DNA from 2 places in the Streptosporangium sp. NPDC002607 genome. Region 2 is predicted to be linked to the other one. Evidence: riboswitches for the same ligand, from Rfam matches in the RefSeq annotation. Region 2 holds a riboswitch; the other holds the start of a gene.
What was found. Region 2 has a riboswitch for cyclic di-AMP ahead of ACWD3H_RS00605 (NlpC/P60 family protein). Riboswitches for the same ligand answer to the same signal wherever they lie in the genome.
Positions count from the first base shown of each region.

Region 1: it holds a riboswitch for cyclic di-AMP, as region 2 does, so the genes downstream of both, ACWD3H_RS32820 (C40 family peptidase) here and ACWD3H_RS00605 (NlpC/P60 family protein) in region 2, are expected to answer to the same signal.

Region 1 covers NZ_JBSFWD010000036.1:86,370-93,588, forward strand. The annotation lists gene cimA (citramalate synthase) at 1-395, opposite strand, end outside; gene ACWD3H_RS32800 (O-methyltransferase) at 673-1,326, shown strand; gene ACWD3H_RS32805 (Uma2 family endonuclease) at 1,429-2,022, shown strand; gene ACWD3H_RS32810 (branched-chain amino acid aminotransferase) at 2,341-3,435, opposite strand; gene ACWD3H_RS32815 (3-isopropylmalate dehydrogenase) at 3,607-4,653, opposite strand; cyclic di-AMP (ydaO/yuaA leader) riboswitch at 4,795-5,025, shown strand; gene ACWD3H_RS32820 (C40 family peptidase) at 5,013-5,609, shown strand; gene serA (phosphoglycerate dehydrogenase) at 6,205-7,219, opposite strand, start outside.
Region 2 covers NZ_JBSFWD010000001.1:124,159-131,377, forward strand. The annotation lists gene ACWD3H_RS00590 (histone-like nucleoid-structuring protein Lsr2) at 72-404, opposite strand; gene ACWD3H_RS00595 (RDD family protein) at 1,691-2,752, opposite strand; gene ACWD3H_RS00600 (amino-acid N-acetyltransferase) at 2,981-3,634, opposite strand; cyclic di-AMP (ydaO/yuaA leader) riboswitch at 3,970-4,117, shown strand; gene ACWD3H_RS00605 (NlpC/P60 family protein) at 4,210-5,172, shown strand; gene ACWD3H_RS00610 (helix-turn-helix domain-containing protein) at 5,371-5,571, opposite strand; gene lysX (bifunctional lysylphosphatidylglycerol synthetase/lysine--tRNA ligase LysX) at 6,482-7,219, opposite strand, start outside.

The sequences.
Region 1 (7,219 bases), on a different contig from region 2:
GTGTCGCGGATCATCGCGAGGTTCTCCTCCAGGGTCGTGCGGAGGGCCAGCTCCACGTGCCGGTCGTGACTCTTGGCGACAAGGGTCACGACCGGCGCGCCGGATTCGCGCAGCGCGGCCACCAACGGGTCGTCGGCTGCCTTCACACCTGCCCGGCGGGTCGCGCCGAACGCGGCGAGCTGCGCGTGCTTCAGGTCGAGCTCTGTTTGAGCTCTCCTGAAGAACTCTGTGTCCTTGGGATTGGCCCCCGGCCAGCCACCCTCGATGAAACCGACGCCCAGGCCGTCCAGGTGACGCGCGATGGCCAGCTTGTCGGCCACCGTGAGATTGAGCCCCTCCTGCTGGGCTCCGTCACGGAGGGTCGTGTCGTACACGTGGAAGCGGTCGTCGGCCATGTCGTTCTCCTTCGCGGTTCGATGATTCGCCGCGCGCTCATTCGGCTCCGAGAAACAAAAAAACCCCTCACGGACGTGAGAGGTCTGCGCGCTGGCGGTGTCCCTTTTCAGCCAGCGCGCCTGCCGATAATGAGCAGACCGTAGAACATGATGCTTTGGAGTCTGCCACACGCTGACAGCATCTGACACATCGATCTTAGGATTTGAGACCCGCGATCCGCCGACACGGCTCGGGTTCACCCCCCGCGACCACCTCGTACCGACCAGAATGAGGCCCATGAAGGCGACCTACCTCGACCCCGCCGTGGGGCAGTATCTGCTCGCGCACACCACCCTGCCCGACGACGTCCTCGACGCGCTCGCCGTCGAGACCCGCGAGCTGACCGGCGACAGCGCGGGAATGCAGATCTCCCCCGACCAGGGGCGCTTCCTCACCATGATCGCCCAGATCGGCGGCGCCGGGAACGCGGTGGAGGTGGGCACCTTCACCGGCTACTCCTCCATCTGCCTCGCCCGTGGGCTCGCCCCCGGCGGCCGGCTCACCTGCTTCGACGTGAGCGAGGAGTGGACGGCGGTCGCCCGGAGATACTGGGAGAAGACGCAGGTCTCCGACCGCATCGAGCTGAGGATCGGCCCGGCGGCCGAGCGGCTGCGCGAGCTCCCCGAGCACCCCGGGGTGGATCTGGCGTTCATCGACGCCGACAAGGTCAACTATCCCGTCTACTACGAGATCCTGATGTCGCGGCTGGTCCCCGGTGGGGTGATCCTCGTCGACAACACGCTGTGGAGCGGCCACGTCGCCGATCCCGGCAGGGACGACGAGACGGTCAGGCACATCCGCGAGTTCAACGACATGGTCAGCGCCGACGGGCGGGTCACCTCGATCATGCTCCCCATCGCCGACGGCCTCACCATGATTCGAAAGCACTGACGAGAACTTTTCCGAATCCCGGGCGGGCGGGAATCTTTCCGATTACTTTAAGCGACATGGCAAACACGTTGCGCCCATCCGCACGGAGGGAAGGATGACCGCATGGCCAAGGTTCTGGATCGACCAACCGAGAGAGCACCACAAGAAGATCTCCGCGATGAACTTGTCAGGCGACTCCCAGAGATGTGCGAGCAATGGCCTGACCGGCGCGTCGAGCTCATCAACGGCCGGATCGTGGTGAGGGAGTTGCCTACCGACAGCCACAACAACATCGTCTTCTGGGTTCTCACCCACCTTCTCGGCACGGTGACCGAGCATGGCTGGAAGATCTGGAACGACATCAAGATCCATCTCGGCCCTCAAGCCGAACGTTACCGCCCCGACCTCACCGTCGTGCCACGTAATCCAAGGATGTGGGACAAGAACGAGGTCTACGGTGACGTCACGCTGCTCGTGGTGGAGGTGGTCTCCCCAAGCAGCGTCAACGACGATCACGTCGTCAAGCCGCAAAACTGCGCGTTGGCAGGTGTCCCGCTCTATCTCGTCATCGATGCTTTCGACGAGCAGATCCGGCTTCTCAGCAGCCCCAGCCCTAAGGGGTACCAGCAGGAAAACATCGTCAAGTTCGGCGGCTCCCTGAAACTTCCCGAGCCGTGGAACCTCACGATCGACACCGACGAACTGCCCGAAGGATAGCCCTGCCCGCGGAGGAGGCCTGGCCAGTTGGAGACCGGGCCTCCTCCGGCTGGGGCCCCCACGGTGACCGGCATGAACGTGTTGGCCGGATCTCCTCGCCCCCTTACGCAGCACCTGTCACCGCATCGTTCCCACTTCACACCTGGGGATCCCGTCACAGGTCAGGTGCCACACAAGAGCAAAAACCCATCAAGGTCGCACGCGGGACTGGCCCTGTGTTCCGCACGTGACCCCGGTTGACCCGGGGTGATTACCCGCGGCACTGAGATCAGATATAGCTGCTGACCTGCAACGATGCAGCACATGCGGAAAACGGGACTAGCAGATCTTGTGGACCCAGTTGTGCGGGTCCGGGCGGGAACCGTACTGGATGCCCACGAGTTCCTCGCGGATCCGCTCGGTGACCGGCCCCTGGGTGCCGTCGCCGATCGTCCAGGCGCGGTCGGCGCCCTTGACCGAGCCGACCGGGGTGACCACCGCGGCGGTGCCGCAGGCGAAGACCTCGGTGAGCTCGCCCGACTCGCAGCCCCGCTGCCACTCCTCGATCGACAGCCGCCCCTCCTCCGCCCGCAGGCCGAGGTCCGAGGCCAGGGCGAGGATCGAGTCGCGGGTGATGCCCGGCAGCAGCGTGCCGGTGAGCGCCGGGGTCAGCAGGCGGTCGCCGTAGACGAAGAACAGGTTCATCCCGCCCATCTCCTCGACGTAGCGGTGCTCGCTCGCGTCCAGCCAGACCACCTGGTCACAGCCCTGCTCGACGGCCTGGCGCTGGGCCACGAAGGCCGCCGCGTAGTTGCCGCCGCACTTGGCGAAGCCGGTGCCGCCGGGGGCCGCGCGGGTGTACTCGGTGGAGAGCCAGACGCTGACCGCCTGCCCGCCACCGAAGTAGGCCGCCGCCGGAGAGGCGATCACCATGTACTTGTAGCTCCTGGAGGGGTAGTTGACCCCGAGCGCAGGCTGCGTGGCGATCATGAAAGGGCGCAGGTAGAGGCTGTGTCCGGGGGTGGTCGGCACCCACTCGCGGTCGGTCTGGACGAGCAGTTCCAGCGACTCGACGAACGTCTCCTCGGGCAGCTCGGGCATGGCCATCCGCAGCGCGGAGGTGTTGAAGCGGGCGGCGTTGGCCTCGGGGCGGAACGTCACGATCGCGCCGTTCTGCTGGCGGTACGCCTTCATGCCCTCGAAGAGCTCCTGCGCGTAGTGGAAGACCGCGGTCGCGGGGTCGAGGCTGAGCGGGCCGTACGGCATGAGCCGGGCGTCGTGCCAGCCCTCGCCCTCGGTGTAGTCGATCGAGATCATGTGATCGGTGAAGACCTGGCCGAACCCCGGAGCCACCATTACCTGCTCGCGCTCGGCCGCGGTGCGAGCGTGGTCGGAGAGCTGCACGTCGAAGCTGAGCTTCTGAGCGGTGGTCATGACGCGGATCCTTATCTTGATGTCTGGCTTACCCTCGGGTCCATTCTGCGTTGGACCGGGTAACGGGAAACTACTGCATCCATGCCGAAAACCGGCAGTGCGTGGGAAACAAAAAACGCCCGGCGGCTCGTAGGAGCCGCCAGGCGCATCGGGGTCGAGGGGGCGGCTTCCTCAGCCGGCTACTCGCGCGGTGATGTCGTCACCGATCTCCTGGGTGGTCCGGCCGGCCCAGCCGGCCAGCCGCTCGAGCAGGTCGTCGGCGACGGCCTGCTCGACCCGGGCCGCCTCGTCGGCCAGTCCCAGGTGGTCCAGGAGCATGGCGACCGACAGGATGGTGGCGGTCGGGTCGGCCTTGCCCTGGCCCGCGATGTCGGGGGCACTGCCGTGGACCGGCTCGAACATGCTCGGCGCGGTGCGGTCGGGGTTGACGTTACCGCTGGCCGCCAGGCCGATGCCACCGGCGATCGCCGCGCCGATGTCGGTGAGGATGTCACCGAAGAGGTTGTCGGTGACGATCACATCGAAGCGCTCCGGCTGGCTGACGAAGAACATCGAGGCCGCGTCGACGTGGCAGTAGTCGGTCTGGACCTCGGGGTACTCCACGCTGACCCGGTCGAACGTGCGGGCCCAGAGGTCACCGGCGTAGGTGAGCACGTTGGTCTTGTGGACCAGCGTCAGCTTCTTGCGGGGGCGGGCCACCGCCTTCTCGAAGGCGTAACGCACCACGCGCTCGACACCGTAGGCGGTGTTCAGCGACTCCTGGGTGGCGATCTCGTACGGCGTGCCGCGGCGCATGGCGCCTCCGGCACCGGCGTAGGGGCCCTCGGTGCCCTCCCGGACGACGATCATGTCGATGTCCTCGGGGCGGGCCTTGCCCAGCGGCGTCTCGACGCCGGGGAAGAGCTTGACCGGGCGGAGGTTCACATAGTGGTCGAGCTGGAAGCGGAGCTTGAGCAGCAGGTCGCGCTCCAGGATGCCCGGGGGCACGCTGGGGTCGCCGACCGCGCCGAGCAGGATCGCGTCGTATCCGCGTAGCTCGTCGAGCAGCGGGTCGGGCAGGGTCTCGCCGGTCTCGTGGTAGCGCTTGGCTCCGAGGTCGTACGTGGTGGTCTCCACCTTGGTGCCGACCGCTTCGAGGACCTTCAGGCCCTCGGTGACGACCTCGACTCCGATCCCGTCCCCGGGGATGACCGCCAGGCGAATGTTACGCGAATCCATGCAGGCACCTTACCTGTCCGTCTCGGTGATCGAACACCGGTCTCACTCTTCGGACGTGTCCGCGCGTCCACCCGTGTGATCACTTTGTCCTTTTTTGCTCCCTATTGACCGTTTCGCGAGGTTTCGTTATCGTCCTCCCCATTCACATCGACGCCTAATCCGTACGGACCATCCCCTTACCGGCCCGTACGGAGCCGGGGAACCACTTTTTCCGGGATCCACCGGGCCCCCGGGAACCCGCTCCTCCCCCGGAGCGCGCTCCCGGCCGCCATCACGGGATTCCTTGGGGCGAATCGGCGCACTCTCGCGCCGTAGGGCGGCCTCCACGCCCGAGCCCGACAGCTCACCCGGCCGGCCTTATGGAAGGAATCATCCTGTCCGGCAAGATGTACTCCCGCGTCCTGTCCATTCTCGTCTCAGGTGCCGCGGTGTTCGCGGCCTCGGCCATGGCGCCGACTGCGGCCCTGGCCGCCTCCCCTCTCCCCTCCCCCGAAGTTCCCGCGCTCGGCACCGTCAGGCTGAAGGCGGCACTGAAAAGCGCGACCCCCAGGCCCGCCTGGCAGAAGGCCGTGAAGTGGGCCATGTCCAAGCGCGGCACGCCCTACGTCTGGGGTGGCACCGGCAACGGCGGCTTCGACTGCTCAGGCCTGATGCTCCGCGCCTACGGCGCCGCCGGGATCAAGCTGCCCCGCGTCACCACCGACCAGTACGCCGCCTTCTCCAAGAAGATCGCCTGGAAGGACCTCAAGGCCGGTGACCTGGCCTTCTTCAGCGGCCTCGGCCATGTCGGCATGATCACCAGACCCGGCTACATGGTCCACGCCCCGCGAAGCGGCGACGTGGTCAAGGAGGAGAAGCTCAGCGCCTGGCGCCGGTCCTCCTTCGTCGGCGCGGTGCGCCCCGATCCGCAGGGGGTCAAGTCGACCGAGCAGATCGAGATCGCGACCGGCGGATGAGACACACCGGCTGATCAGCCGCGGGACCCCCGCCGGCACTGGGAACAGGTTCAGTGGATGGGGGAACCACCGTTGTCCCGGCGGTCCAGGGCGGTCTGGAGCGCCTCGGCGGCCTCGTCCTTGACCTCTTCGGCGTGGTTCCAGGGATACATGTCGTACATGGCGAATCTCGTCTCGGTCGCATGCGAGCAGGGGCAATGGTCGAGACTCCGATCAGGGCTCCGACCAGGCCTGATGTCACGGGTCCGGATCACGGACCGGTGATCTGGGGCGTGGCGCCGGAGAGTTGCCGGCCCACCCCTGTCAGGCCCCGTCGCGGCAGGCTGGGACCTGGCGCATTTCATCCCAGGCTACCTGGCGGCCGGAACACCGTCTCGCCCGGCGTACACACTTCTCACATATTGAGACGAAAGGTGGCCGCCGCCCCACAGTGCGGGGCGGCGGCCACCTCGGTGGATCTTTTGCCTACTGCGGTCGCCCAGGCGGCGCCTCGCCGCGTTGTCGTCGGTCACCGCAGCACGCTACGGCTCCCTCCTCCGCCTTGCGAGACACCACCTGGCCGATCCTCGCCACGGCAAGATCCGCGGGACAGGCCCTAGTCGGCCAGGTCGACCGAGCGGCCGCTGTCAGCGCCGATCTCCGCGCCGATCTGGTCGATCACGTCGGCCGGGATGGCGGTGTCGACGGTGAGCGCGATGAGAGCCTTACCGCCCTTGACGTCCCGGGCCACCTGCATCGAGGCGATGTTGATCGAGTGGTCGCCGAGGATGCGTCCGACCACGCCGACGACGCCGGGGCGGTCGGTGTAGGTGAAGAACGACAGGTGGTCGGTCGGCTCGATCTCCATCTGGTAGCCGTTGACCTCGACGATCTTCGTGATCTGCCGCGGACCCGACAGGGTGCCGGAGACCGAGACCGCACGGCCGTCGGCGAGGACGCCGCGGACCGTCACGACGTTGCGCCAGTCGGGGCTCTCGGCGCTGGTGACCAGCTCGACCGAGACGCCGCGGTCCTTGGCCAGCAGCGGGGCGTTGACGTAGGTGACGGAGTCCTCGACCACGTCCGTGAAGACACCCTTGAGCGCGGCCAGCTCCAGCACGCGGACGTCGTGGGCGGCGATCTCGCCGCGTACCTCGACGTCGAGCTTGGTGGCGACCTCGCCCGCGAGAGCCGTGAACACCCGGCCGAGCTTCTCGGCCAGCGGCAGGCCCGGCTTGACGTCCTCGGCGACGGCGCCGCCCTGGACGTTGACCGCGTCGGGCACGAACTCCCCGGCCAGGGCGAGCTTCACGCTACGCGCCACCTGGGTGCCGGCCTTCTCCTGGGCCTCGTGGGTGGAGGCGCCCAGGTGCGGGGTGACGACCACCTGGTCGAGCTCGAAGAGCGGGCTGTCGGTGACCGGCTCCTTCGGGAACACGTCGATGCCGGCCCCGGCGACGCGGCCCTCCTTGATCGCGGAGTAGAGGGCGTTCTCGTCGATGATGCCGCCGCGGGCGACGTTGATGAGGCGGACGTTCGGCTTGACCGCGTGCAGTTCCCTGTCACCGATGAGGCCGATGGTCTCCTTGGACTTGGGCAGGTGCACCGTGATGAAGTCGGCCTCGCGCAGG
Region 2 (7,219 bases):
CGGTCATGGCCGCCACCGGACCCCACCGTGACCGCCATAACCGCATGATTCACTCGATCCACTGAGCCGATCTAGTGAGCCGCTTCGTACTGCTCGACGATCTTGGAGGCGATTCGACCGCGCTCGCTGACATTAAGGCCGTGGGACTTCGCCCATGCCCGGATGTCGGCGCTCTTCTCTCGCGTGAGTGCCCGCGCGCCACCCGCGCGGCGGCGGCGGGGTGCCAGCGCGCCGGAACGACGGGCGCTCTGCACGAAAGGCGACAGGGAGTCGCGGAGCTTCTTCGCGTTAACGTCACTCAGGTCAATCTCATAGCTGGTGCCGTCAATCGCGAAGGCGACAGTCTCATTGGCCTCGCCCCCATCGAGGTCGTCGATGAGAATCTCCTGGATCTGCTTGGCCATCTACACAATCCTTTCGCGGAGTATTGTTTCATTCGCAAGCTAAACATATACCCGCGATCGAAGAGCGGCAATTCCAGGAGCCCGGCGATTCTCACAGCCGACCGAGACACTCTCAGTCGGCGCTCCGGTGGATCAGCTGTTCTGCGACTCGGCCGGGTCGGACTGTTTTGGCCGACGACCGGCGGCTTCACTCCGAAGTAGCTTGACGACTCCGAAGATGAAGGCTCCGCCGACGACCGCCGGAGGTATCAACGCGGACAATACGTCGTACATTCGTCCTCGCTCCGTACCGCTAGGTGGCTTTCTGGAGACCATGAAAATTTGGCGACGACTCCCGAGCCACGCGGGTGTCCGCCCGATCAGTCTGGAACCGCCCACAGATGACCATAGCGCCACCGGACGGCGACGTGCGTCAGCAGGGGCGACCATGCCCGTCACTCTCCAGCCTAATGCTTCTCTCCAGCCGCCTTACCGGTTGCAGTCGTAAAGCCGCAGGGAAAAACCGACAGGACGATCAGGTGATCATCGTCGCCTTCGGAAATACCAATGCCCGCCCGCTCTCCGGCCGCTGCGCCACCGGCCTCGGAGGGGCGAAGCTCCTGGTGGGAGAGCCTTCCCGCCGGGATGAACAACGCCTTGTCACGGAACCGGAGATCACCGCGGGCGGGTTCATCGCGAGAATGTCCACCGCCGGCAGAACACCCGGATGGAGAGCGGCTCGCTTCATCACCCGGGCGGCAGCCGATGCGACGCAAGCCTACGGAACAAGACGGATCTTCAACGCTTTCTTGCCAAGAGTACGACCCACTCTGGCGTGGAGTACATAGTCGTAGACCGTATAACCACCAAAGACGATGGGCTCACGGGACAACCCGGGCAACACCACACACCCATGATCCAGCTCCGTGAGAAGACCCCTGAACGCGCGGCGGAAGGGGAAGGAGAGAAACCCGCGGGCCGTCACCGGGGATGCGGGAGGCGGGCCGGTCCCACCATTCGATGACTGGTGTGCGAACCCTCGACGGGGGCAGATCCGGCATTGGCGTCTCATAGCGGCTTGCGGGCTCTCCTGAGCCCCTTGTCCGGCCTCAAACACGAATATTCCGCCGAGCACGCCGGGGCTCGATCATAAGTCCCCCCGCGTCGCCCATGGCATGGCAAATGATTTTTACGCTTCCGCGGCTTCCGTGGCCGAGGCGGTTACCCACCGCCAAGGTCCTCGTTTTTCTGGCCCGGGTACGAAATCGGGGCCGGCGGTTCAACCGCCGGCCCCGATTTACCCGGAACTACTTGATCTTGACGACGACCGTCCCGGCCACCTTGTCGTGCAGCGCCTGCTGCAGGGGCTTGTCCCACAGCAGCCACAGCACGTTCACGAGGCTGAAGATGTTGACGATCCAGCCGAGGAGGGGGATCCAGCTCAGGAACTGCGGGCCGAAGAACACACCGCCGCGCTTGAGCGCGACGTCGGAGCTGAGCCCGCCCGGCGGCAGGGTGCTGCCGACGGGCACGATCTTGATGCCCATGACCATCTTGCCGACGGTCTGCCCACCCCTACTGATCATGAAGAACTCGTAGGCGAAATAGATCGCCGCGCTGACCAGGGAGACGAGAAGGCTCGCGAGGAAGACGCCGCTCCCGTCGGTGCTGGCGCCCGTCGCGAGGTTGAAGCTGGGAGCCGTCACCAGGAGGCCGGTCAGCACCGCACTGATGATCACCCCCGGGATCGCCAGAATGATCGCGTCGATGATCCGCGCCACCAGGCGCTGCCACCACTCGGCGAGCGGGCCGGGAGCGCCGGGGGGGCCGCCGTAAGGCTGGCCGTACCCCTGCTGCCCATAGCCGGGCTGCTGGCCGTAACCCGGCTGCTGGCCGTAGTCGGGCTGCTGCCCGTAACCGGGCTGCTGGCCATAGTCGGGCTGCTGCTGACCGTACTGCTGCTGCCCGTAACCCGGCTGGGACGGCTGCTGCTGCCCGTAACCGGGCTGCTGGCCGTAGCCGGGCTGCTGCTGACCGTACTGCTGCTGCCCGTAACCCGGCTGGGACGGCTGCTGCTGCCCGTAACCGGGCTGCTGGCCGTAGCCCGGCTGCTCGTGGGACGCCTGCTGCCCGTAGCCGGGCTGCTGACCGTACGCGCCGGTCCCGCCCTGCTGGCCATAGCCCTGCTGCTGGCCGTACGCGTCCGTCCCGCCCTGCTGACCGTACGACTGCTGCTGCCCATACCCCTGCTGGCCGTACGACTGCTGCTGCCCGTACCCCTGCTGCTGGCCGTAGCCCTGCTGACCATAGCCGGGCTGGGCCACCCCCGGGCCGGTGTTCGGCTGCGATCCCTCCGACCGATATCCCATGATCGTCACATCGGGGTCGAGTTCGCCAGGGGCTCGACCCTGGTTGTGCTGCCCGTAATCCGGCTGTCCCGAAGGTGTGCGACTGCGCTCGGGATCATCCTGTGGATACGGCGGCTGTCCGTTGCTCACCGCGTCACCTCACTTAGACTGCGCATGTGGCAAATGTCAGACGCACATGCTTGCTGCTGCACAAGGTATCGACATAGGAATCAACAGTCACCTTTCCAGTCAGTCATCTCTAAAGTCATCAGAGTCGGGCTCGTGTGTCAGGTGCAGCAGCATCCGGGTGTTTCCCAAGGTATTGGGCTTGACGTGCTCCAGATCAAGGAACTCCGCGACGCCCTCGTCGTAGGAGGCGAGAAGTTCGGCGTAGACCTCCGGGGCGACGGGTGTGCCCTGGATCTCCTGAAATCCATGCCGGGCGAAGAAGCCGACCTCGAAGGTCAGGCAGAAGACCCTGCGCAGGCCCAGCTCCGCGGCCGTGCGGATGAGCACCGAGACGATCCGATGGCCGATTCCCATTCCCCTGCGGGTCGGATCGACGGCAACGGTCCGAATTTCGGCAAGATCCTCCCAGAGAACATGAAGCGCCCCGCAGCCGAGGATTATCCCCTCCGCGTCAGTCGCGACCCAGAACTCCTGGATGTCCTCGTACAGGGTGACGGTGGCCTTCTCCAGCAGGCGCGGGCCGGCTCCACCGTAGGTGTCGACGAGCCGCCTGATGGCACGGACGTCCGGGGTGCGGGCACGGCGGACCGTGACCGCCGGGGTGGCGCCGGGAGCGGGTGACCCCCGCCCCTCTCCCTCGGATCCGGCTCGCCGCTCCCCCTCTTTCCCGGGATTCGCGAACGGCACGGGAGAATGCTCCGCAAGCTGCTCCATGACCGATCAGCGTACGTCCTCTCCGGCCTTCAATTACGGCTCATCCTTAACTCTCGCCCCGGGGGCATCACATGACCCTTGGTAGTTGGATTACCACGCTGGGCGCACGACGCCTCTAATGTGTCGCAGCTCATCTTTGGCACGGTCCCGGACCTGGGAAGACCCACGCCACGCCCGCCGCGAGGAAGGCAAAGGCAGCGTAATGGCCATGTTGATCATATTGGCATGTGATCTTTCCGTGACATTTCAGTTGCGAAACCTCTACTGAGTTCGCAGTTCTGGTTGAGCAGGAACCACGAGTGCACTAATCTCCGTGCTCGATGTCAGAGACGTAAAAGCCTGACCCGCCGAATCTCCCGACCAGGGGAACCGGGGACCCACCACGTCCTTCGGGGTGAATCCGAGTGCCACCGGCGCACCCGGTAGGGCTGCCTCCGGCCCGAACCCGTCAGCTAACCCGGTAGGCGGCCGAGGAGAGGAGCCCGTTGGTGAAGCGCATGCGCGACCGCGCAGGAGAGCACGCGGGCGGCGACGCCCGCTGTCGAGAACGCGCGGCGCGGAGGCGGAGTCGCCGCATGGCGGTCATCGGCCTGGCGTTCGCCATCATGACCCTCGGCACCCCCCTGGTCTCGGCCACGGCGGATCCCGAGCCCAGCCTCCAGCAACTGGCCAAGCAGGCCGAGAAGCTGCACGAGGAGATCGGCACGCTCGCCGAGCAGTACAACGGCGAGCGGGTCAGGCTCAAGCAGGCCCAGCGAGCCGCGGAAAGCGCCAAGAAGACCCTCGCGACGAGCGAGTCGGAGCTCGCGACCCGGCGCACCAAGGCCACCCTCCTCGCGCAGAGCAACTACATGTCCGGCGGCCTGAACTCCGGACTCGCCTTCACCCAGGCGACCGACCCCGACACCTTCCTCGACCAGGCCACCACCAACTACGCCCTCCAGCAGCAGCAGAGCGAGGAGGTCGCCCAGGTCGGCCGGGCGATCGAGGCCGCCGAGCGGGCACAGGCCAGCGCCAAGGCGAGGACCTCAGAGGTCAAGGTGCTCCTGGAGGAGATCGAGGGCAAGCGCAGCAAGATCGAGCGACTGGTCTCGCGGGTCGAGAGCGACCTGTTCAGCGAGGTGCGCACCAGGGCCGTCAGCAACAGGGGTGCCCGGGTGAAGGTCGACGTGCCCATCGTGGGCAGCGGCAAGGCGGCGGAGGCGGCCCGCTGGGCGCTCACCCAGCAACTCAAGCCGTACGTCTGGGGCGCCGAGGGCCCCAACTCCTTCGACTGCTCCGGGCTGGTCATGTGGGCCTACCAGAAGGTCGGCATCAGCCTGCCGCACTACACCGGCAACCAGTGGACCGCGGGCACCCACATCTCCAAAAACGACCTGCGCCCAGGCGACCTGGTCTTCTTCTACAGCGACCTGCACCACGTCGGGATCTACATCGGCGCGGGCCTGATGGTCCACGCGCCCCGGACGGGTGACGTCATCCACATCGCCACGATCGACAACCGGCCCTTCGCCGGCGGGGTGCGGATCGCCGACTGAGCGGCTGAGCCGGGCCGGTCACGGATCGCGAGCCGCCCGGCCCTTGGCCGGGCGGCGAATCCTGCCGTGCCGAGGGCCGGTCAGACGGGCACCCCGCAGACTTGCGCCCCTCGGACGATGCCCGCAGGTGCGGTGACCGACGGCAACGCGGTGAGGCGCCGTCTGACCGCGGTGGGCAGGACAGCCGAGGGGCAGGGTCTAGATCAGGCGGCGGCGGGCCGCCCAGGCCACGGCCTCGATCGCCGTGGCGACACCGATGCGGTCGCAGATGCCTCTGAGCCTGCGCCTGACGGTCCGGCCGCTGATATCGAGGCGGCGGCCCACCCTGTCGACGGTGACGCCCTTGGCGAGTTCAGCCAGCAGCACGAGGTCGTCGTCGCTGAGACCGATATCACTCATGCCCAGGGGGCTGTCGCCATGGCGAGAATCCACTTCTGGATATGCCATCAAGAGTCACTCCCCCCACTCTGGAAACCGGGCGCGAGACGCCGGAAATGAATACCGTCCGCCAGGAACGGTAAACGCCTTGTTCAAAGGTCGTCAAGTTCTACTCTTCATAGCGAGCGCCCACTATTGACATACTAGGTGCTACGTGAAGTACTCATGATATGTCAGTGCCTTTGGGGTTAAGTCACGACCGTGCCCCCGCACGAGCCCGCAGGTGCCCCCCTGGCTGCGACAACAGAAGTCCTGGCAGAACAAGGTTTCGCCGGAACCGCCGCGGCGGCGCGCACCCGCGGGGCCGCATCCTCGGTGGAAGCGAGCCACCCGTTTTTCCCCGGGAAAATCGATCTCTTCCTGGCGCTCTTCGACGGCCACGCCGTCTGGCGCCTTGACGGCACCTCGCGGAAAACTCTGAAATGGGAAGCCCGCAAGAGCACCTTTGCGGCATTAGCGAAGTATCGGGTGCCGACGACGGGCGTCAGGCGATATTGGACACGCTTAAAAGGGAGTTTCTGCGCTATGCAGAAAGCCGTCCGAAATTACACGGGGGAGCGTGAGCACGGACCCCGCGGTTTGCGGCCCATGGGGATTCGACCCGTCCGCCCAGGAATCGTCCGCCTGCCGTGCTCGCGCCCACGCGCGCCGGCGCGGAGCCGCGCGGGACGGTGAAGAGGTGCTCGCGAGGTGGTGAGGGCGCTACCCGGTACCGCCGACCGGGATTCGAAGGTGCGCGCCGAGCCCGACCGGCCCGCCCCGGGGATGCCGCCCCGGGCCGTCATCCGGGCTTCGATCCCGGCGGAGACGATCGCGCCGCCGGACCGCGCGGGACGAGGTCCCACGCGGTCCGGCGGCGCTGCCCGCAGACTCAGCCGGTCGGCTTGACCAGCGGGAACAGGATGGTCTCGCGGATGTTCTTACCGGTGAAGGCCATGATGAGGCGGTCGATGCCGAGCCCCAGGCCACCGGTGGGCGGCATCGCATATTCCAGTGCGGTGAGGAAGTCCTCGTCAAGCTGCATGGCCTCGGCGTCCCCGCCCGCGGCGAGCAGGGACTGCTCGGTGAGGCGGCGGCGCTGCTCGACCGGGTCGACCAGCTCCGAGTAGGCGGTGCCGAGCTCGGTGCCGAACCCGATCAGGTCCCACTTCTCGGTGAGGAGCGGGTTGTCACGGTGCTGGCGGGTCAGCGGGGAGGTCTCCACCGGATAGTCCATGACGAACGTGGGCTGGATGAGCGTGTGCTCGACGAGCGCCTCGAAGATCTCCTGGACGAGCTTGCCCTGGCCCCACTTGGCATCCCAGTGGATCTCCCGGGCGTCCGCGAGCTTGCGTACGTACTCCAGGGGCGTCGCGGTGGTGATCTCCTCGCCCAGTGCCTCCGAGACCGACCCGTAGAGGGTGATCCGCGGCCACTTCGCCAGGCCGAGGTCGATCTCCTGCCCCTGGTGGACGACCACGGAGTGGCCGAGGGCCGCCACGACCGCCTGCTGGATCATCCGCTGGGTCAGGTCGGCCATGTCGTTGTAGTCGAGATACGTGCCGTAGGCCTCAAGCATCGTGAACTCGGGGTTGTGCGTGGAGTCCGCGCCCTCGTTACGGAAGTTGCG